2 regions of the Cnuibacter physcomitrellae genome follow, and region 1 is predicted to be linked to the other one. Evidence: predicted binding sites of a transcription regulator. Region 1 holds the regulator's gene; the other holds the start of a gene.
What was found. Region 1 encodes LexA, which represses DNA repair genes until DNA is damaged. Its sites were predicted from a motif close to TCGAACANNTGTTCGA; they were not measured.
Positions count from the first base shown of each region.

Region 2: IEX69_RS13540 (alpha-ketoglutarate-dependent dioxygenase AlkB) is a predicted target of LexA. The motif match lies at 1,935-1,950, and genes of this name have one in related genera.

Region 1 is NZ_BMHD01000002.1:19,175-22,572, reverse strand. Features, by position in the region: gene IEX69_RS16970 (class I SAM-dependent methyltransferase) at 1-140, opposite strand, end outside; gene hflX (GTPase HflX) at 183-1,697, shown strand; gene lexA (transcriptional repressor LexA) at 1,733-2,398, opposite strand; gene IEX69_RS16955 (LysM peptidoglycan-binding domain-containing protein) at 2,668-3,018, shown strand; gene IEX69_RS16950 (histidinol-phosphate transaminase) at 3,068-3,398, shown strand, end outside.
Region 2 is NZ_BMHD01000001.1:2,880,400-2,883,797, reverse strand. Features, by position in the region: gene IEX69_RS13560 (VOC family protein) at 39-392, opposite strand; gene IEX69_RS13555 (hypothetical protein) at 417-974, opposite strand; gene IEX69_RS13550 (SRPBCC family protein) at 994-1,488, opposite strand; gene IEX69_RS13545 (ArsR/SmtB family transcription factor) at 1,491-1,862, opposite strand; gene IEX69_RS13540 (alpha-ketoglutarate-dependent dioxygenase AlkB) at 1,971-2,612, shown strand; gene IEX69_RS13535 (TetR/AcrR family transcriptional regulator) at 2,597-3,178, opposite strand; gene IEX69_RS13530 (MFS transporter) at 3,273-3,398, shown strand, end outside.

The DNA.
Region 1 (3,398 bases):
GTGCCCGTGTCGATGCGATCCGGACTGAAGATCCCCGACGCGGTCGTCAGTCTGACCCGCGTCCCCGCCAGCGTGACGTCGAGGTCGCGCAGAGCCGCTTCCCCCGACGGTCGCGTCGAGAAGTAGTGCTCGCCCTCCATGAGAGGGAAATCTAGCAAACCAGGAGACTATTCTTTATGCCGATGACCCCATCCACCACAGAAGACCGAAGCAGAGACGACGACGCCGTCGCCCGCGTGCTCGCCGCCGGAGACTCGGCAGCGACGTACGCCCGCTTCGGCGGCTCGGCCCAGGCCCTCCAGGGCACCGAGACCGCAGGGGGCAGCCAGTACGACGGCGAGCAGTTCGATCGCGAGGACAGGCAGGCGCTCCGGCGCGTGTCGGGTCTGTCGACCGAGCTCCAGGACGTCACCGAGGTCGAGTACCGGCAGCTGCGGCTTGAGAACGTCGTGATCATCGGCGTCTACTCGCAGGGCAGCCTCGACGACGCCGAGAACTCGCTGCACGAGCTGGCGGCGCTGGCCGAGACCGCGGGCGCCGTGGTGCTCGACGGGCTCCTGCAGCGCCGGCCGCACCCCGATCCGAGCACGTACTTCGGTCGAGGCAAGGCCGAGGAGCTGGCGGGCATCGTCGCGGCGCTCGGCGCCGACACCGTGATCGCCGACACCGAGCTCGCCCCGAGCCAGCGGCGCGCGCTCGAGGACGTGGTGAAGGTGAAGGTGATCGACCGGACGGCCGTGATCCTCGACATCTTCAGCCAGCACGCGAAGAGCCGCGAGGGCAAGGCCCAGGTCGAGCTCGCACAGCTCGAGTACCTCCTCCCGCGTCTGCGCGGATGGGGTGAGTCGATGTCCCGTCAGGCCGGTGGCCAGGTGGGAAGCGCGGGCGCCGGGATGGGCTCGCGCGGTCCGGGTGAGACGAAGATCGAGCTCGACCGTCGCCGCATCCACAGCCGCATGGCGAAGCTGCGCCGGCAGATCGCGGGCATGAAGCCCGCCCGCGAGGCCAAGCGCGCCAACCGCAAGCGCAACGCGGTGCCGTCGGTCGCGATCGCGGGCTACACCAACGCGGGCAAGTCCTCGTTGCTCAACCGCATCACGCACGCCGGAGTCCTGGTCGAGAACGCGCTGTTCGCGACCCTCGACGCCACCGTGCGCCGCACGGCGACCGATGACGGCAGGCCCTACACGCTCACCGACACCGTCGGGTTCGTCCGCCAGCTGCCCCACCAGCTCGTGGAGGCGTTCCGCTCGACGCTGGAGGAGGTGGCCGACGCCGACCTGCTGGTGCATGTCGTCGACGGGTCGCACCCCGATCCGGCGAGCCAGATCGCGACGGTCCGCGACGTCGTCGGCGACGCGGGCGCCCGCGACGTGCCGGAGATGATCGTCTTCAACAAGAGCGACCTGCTCTCCGAGGATGACCGACTGGTGCTCCGCGGTCTCGAGCCGGGCGCCCTGTTCGTCTCGGCGCGCACCGGCGAGGGCATCGCCGAGCTGCGCGACGCGATCGCCCGGCGGATCCCCATGCCGAGCATCGAGGTCGACCTGCTCGTCCCGTACGAGCGCGGCGACGTCGTGACCATGCTCCACGAGCGGAACATCGTCCTGAGTACCGAGTACGAGGAGGCCGGCACCCACGTGAAGGCGCTCATCAACCCGGAGTTCGAGGAGCGCCTGGCGGCCTTCACCCGCTGAGCGGAGGCTCCGCCGTCGTGGCGGTGCCGTCGCGGTCAGACCGCGCGCAGCACCGCCACGACCTTGCCGAGCACGGTCGCGTAGTCGCCGAGGATCGGCTCGAAGGCGCTGTTGCGGGGGAGCAGCCAGGTGTGCCCGTCGCGCTGGCGGAAGACCTTGACGGTGGCCTCCTCGTCGAGCATCGCCGCGACGATGTCGCCGTTCTCGGCGGTGTTCTGCTGTCGCACGACGACCCAGTCCCCATCGCAGATGGCCGCGTCGATCATCGACTCACCGACGACCTTGAGCATGAACAGCTCGCCGTTGCCGACGAGCTGGCGGGGGAGCGGGAAGACCTCGTCGACCTGCTGCTCCGCCGTGATGGGGATTCCCGCGGCGATCCGCCCGACCAGGGGGACGAGCGTGGCGTCGCCGACGGGGGGTGCGGTGTCGACGTCGGAGCCCTCGCTCCCGGGCACGTCGATGAGGACCTCCATCGCCCTCGGGCGGTTCGGGTCGCGGCGCAGGTACCCGCTCAGCTCGAGCTGGTTGAGCTGGTGCGTCACGCTCGACAGCGACGCGAGGCCGACGGCGTCGCCGATCTCGCGCATGCTCGGCGGATAGCCCCGGGTGGAGACCGACCGCTGGATCACCTCGAGGATGGCGAGCTGCTTGTCGCTCAGGCTCTTGCGTCGCCTGGTACGGCCGTTCTCGGTGCCCACTGGATCCTCGTTCCGTCGTTCCCGCCCCTCTCCCGGGGCCGATGTCGGTGGTCTGCGCTTCGATGTCGGTGGCGGGTGATTCACTTCACCTGTCGATCGAAACTGTATCCGAGAACGACTCGAGAACGCACGCGTGTTCGAGCGTGTCGCGGGATGTCTTCGATCGCATCGGATCTTGACGGTTCGAAGAGTAGAACGTATATTCGGAACACAGCTTCGTCGCGGCGGCCCCGGCCGGTCGCCGCGACGATCTCCACGAGGAGGCACCGATGAGCACCACCGCAACCGCAGCAGCACCCGTCACGCGCACTCGTCTGCGCATCACGCGCAGAGGGCAGGTCGTGCTGGCCTCCGTCCTCGGTCTCGGCCTCGCCCTGACCTTCGGTCTCCTCGCCCTGTTCGGCGGCGGCTCCGCCACCGCGACCGACTCGTCCGGCTCCGGCGAGTTCTCCTACGTGACGGTCCACGCGGGTCAGAGCCTGTGGGCGATCGCCGAAGACCTCGCGCCGGGCGCCGATCCGCGTGAGGTCATCGCGTCCATCCAGAACCTCAACGGGCTGGTCGGCTCCGAGGTGCAGCCCGGTCAGAAGCTGGCCGTGCCCCAGCAGTACGCCGACTGAGCGGTCCCGCGCGGTCGGGAGGATCCGTCCGATCGGTAGGATTCGGGGGGTGACCACTCCGCTCGATGCACTGCCTCTCCGCGACGATCTGCGCGGCCGCCAGCCGTACGGCGCACCTCAGCTCCACGTGCCGGTCGAGCTGAACGTCAACGAGAACACGCATCCGATCCCGGAGGACGTCGCCCGCGACATCATCGAACGGATCGCCGCGTCGCTCCTCACGATCAACCGGTATCCGGATCGCGAGTTCACCGAGCTCCGCCAGGCGCTGGCCCGCTACCTCGGTCACGGGCTCACCGAGGCCAACATCTGGGCGGCGAACGGCTCCAACGAGGTCCTCCAGCACATCCTCCAGGCGTTCGGCGGCCCGGGCCGCAGGG
Region 2 (3,398 bases), on a different contig from region 1:
TGGGCCCCTGCCCCGGCCGGGAAGGGGTTCGGGTCGGCTCAGGCCGGCTGCCAGAGCTCGATCCGCGTGCCCTCGGGGTCGGTGACCCAGCCGAAGCGGCCGACGCCGTCCATGTCCTGCACCTCGTCGTCGACGTCGGCTCCGGCCGCGCGAAGCTGCGCCAGCATCGCGTCGAGGTCGCGCACGCGGAGGTTCATCATGCTCTGCTGCGTGCGCGGTCCGAGGTAGTCGCTGTCGGCCTCGAACACGGCGAACACCGTCGGGCCATGCTCGGTCGTCCACGAGCCGTACTCGTCGAGCTCCATCCCGAGCACGTCGCGGTACCAGGCCCTCAGCGCCTCCGGGTCGGATGCGCGCACGAACCACCCGCCGACCCCCACCACTCTCTCCATGCGGTCAGGGTAGTGCCGCGCAGGTCAGGGTGCGGGGCAGGTGGCGGTGAAGGAGCTCGTGGCGTCGAGCTGCTCCGCGACCGACGGGTCGTAGTCGCCGATCGAGGCGAGAGCGGGGTCGCGGGGCTGCACCGAGGCCCACCCCTCCGCACCGAGGGCGGTGTAGGTCGTCGCGCCGTCGTCGCCGACCTCCATCTGAAGCGCCCCGGACCCGCTGAACTGCGCGACGAGGTCGTCGCCCACCACCCAGCTCAGCACCCGGTCGTCATCCACGACGTCGAAGCTGACGCCGACCCCGGCCTCGGGCGACTTGTTCGCGATGGTGATGGAGTCGCCGACGCAGGAGAGGAGCCCGCCCGGCTTCAGCTCGCCCGTCAGCGTCGTCGGCGTCCCGTCGCGCTCGAACTCGATCACGACGACGGGCCCGGAGTCGTCCGGCCAAGGAGGCGTCGGGGTCGGCGTGGGGCTCGCGCCCGGCACGCCATCCGCCCCCGTCGGTGTCGAGCTCGACGCGCACCCCGCCAGGCCCACCACCCCGGCGACGGCGAGGAGGGCGGCCACACGGGACAGAGGAGAGCTCACCTTCACGCGGAGTGGCGAGCTAGTGGACGAGGAGCCCGTCGATCTGGCCGATGGCCTCCCGGAGGCCCTCCTCCATTCCCATCGCGATGAGCTGCTCCATCTGCTCGACGCTCTCGAAGCGCGAGGTGACGACCATGCGGGTGCGGTCGACGTCACCGCCGATCGCCTCGAGCGTGACGGTCACGTGGGTCGTCGGCATGTCGGGGTTCGGCTCCCCGCGCTCGTCGGCGAAGCGATCCTCGAAGGACAACGAGGTCGGGGCCTCGGCCGTGACGATCTCCCACACCCCGCCCGCTTGGGTGCCGTCGGGCCCGGTCATGACGTAGGTCGCACGCCCACCCGGGCGAAGGTCGAGGGCGTGGAAGGTGGCGGGCCAGGTGGGCGGGCCCCACCACCGCTCCAGCCGGCGCGGGTCAGCCCACAGCTGCCACACCCTGGCGACATCGGCGCTGAACTCGGCCACGATGGCGAGGGTCAGGGCCTCGGCGTCCTTCTCGGTAGCGATGACAGGCACTGTCACTCCTTCTGTCGGTCGCGGCCGCGAGCGCTCGGCTCGTCGGTCGCGAGGATGTCGTCCATACGATCCACGCGCTGCCGCCAGATCCTCTCGAAGCCCTCGAGCAGACGGGTGGCGGCGCGGACGGCGTCCACATCTCCATGCACGATCTGCTCCCTCCCGTTGCGCTGCTTCCGGACCAGGTGTGCCCGCTCGAGCACCGCGACATGCTTCTGCACGGCCGCGAAGCTCATGGCGTAGCGCTCGGCCAGCGACGACACCGATTGCCCGGATGCCATGACCCGCGTCACGATGTCACGCCGCGTCGCGTCGGCCAGTGCCCTGAAGAGGCGATCGACGTCGTCCTGCGAGAGATCCTCTGATACAACCATTAGGTTGTATGTTAGCCAGTCTCCCGGACGCGGTCAAGACCCCCCGAGAGGCCGTCGACGAACCGCCTGCACTAGAACATGTGTTCGAAACTCGGTAGGGTCGTGCATATGGATCTGCAGTATCAGGGGTCGCTGTTCGACACCCTCGACCTCCTCGACGGCGGCCCCGGCCTCCAGCCGCTCGGCGACGCCGTCGAGCGCATCACGCTGTCGCAGGGGGCGTGGCTCGATCTGCGGCCGGGCTGGCTCGACGACTCCGACGCGGTGTTCGAGCAGCTCGCCCTGCACGTGCCGTGGGTCGCCGACCGGCGCGAGATGTACGACCGCGTCGTCGACGTGCCTCGGCTCGTCTCACGCTACGGGAGGGGCGACGAGCTGCCGCTGCCGATCCTCACCGAAGCGCGCGAGGCCCTGAACGATCATTACGGCCGTCCGCCCAGGCAGGTGTTCGAGACCGCAGGGCTCTGCTTCTACCGCACGGGCGACGACAGCGTCGCGTGGCACGGAGACCGTGTCGGCCGCACCCTGCACCAGGACACGATGGTCGCCATCCTCTCCGTCGGCGCCGAGCGGACGCTCTCGGTGCGACGCAAGGGCGGCGGTGCGGTGATGCGCTTCCCCGTCGGGCACGGCGACCTCATCGTGATGGGCGGCAGCTGCCAGCGCACGCACGAGCACGCCATCCTCAAGACCAAGCGCGCCGTCGGCCCCCGCATCAGCGTGCAGTTCAGGCCCTACTGGCCGCGCTGACCACTCGCGCCCGCGGGCGGGAGGAGCGAGAGCAGGCGGGCGATGATCGCCTCGCGCTCCTCGCCGAGGGGCACCAGCGTGAAGCCGGATGCCGTGGGCGGCGACCCCTCGGGCACGACCGCCGCGTTGTAGTAGATGCCGTCGGACACGAGCTGCATCAGCCTCGCGACGACGGGGTCACCGGTGAGCTCGAGGATGGCGCGGTACCAGCCCTCCTCGAGGTCCTGGAGTGCGGCGAACGCATCCGCACGCCCCGCGCGGGCGAGCACCTGGGTGGCGAGGTAGCTCGCCCCGAGAGGGTCGTCGACGTCGCTCGCGGCGACGATGAAGTGGTGGATCGCCTTCTCGGCGGTGTCGGGGAAGCCCGCCAGGTCGGCGGCGCCCCGCTCCGTGAGCCGGGCGATGAGCCCCGAGGCGAGGTCGTCCTTCGACTTGAAGTGGTAGAGCAGCCCGCCCTTCGACACCCCCGCCTCGACGGCGATCGCGTCGAGCGTGGATCCGCGTTCCCCGAGCTCGACGAGCTGCCGCTCGTAGGCGTCGAGGATGCGCTCTCGGGCCGACGTCATGCTGCCATTCTCCTCTCCGCAACACTGCAAGCCGCGCAAGCACGGGTCCGGTCACTCGCCACTGTACCGTCCAGACGGTATAGTAGACGTCGCCATGATCCTCCAGACGCCTTCCTCACCCGTGCGCGCCGGTGCTCGGGACTGGCTGGGACTCGCGGTGCTGATGCTCCCCGTGCTCCTGGTCTCCATCGACAACACGGTGCTGAGCTTCGCGCTGCCC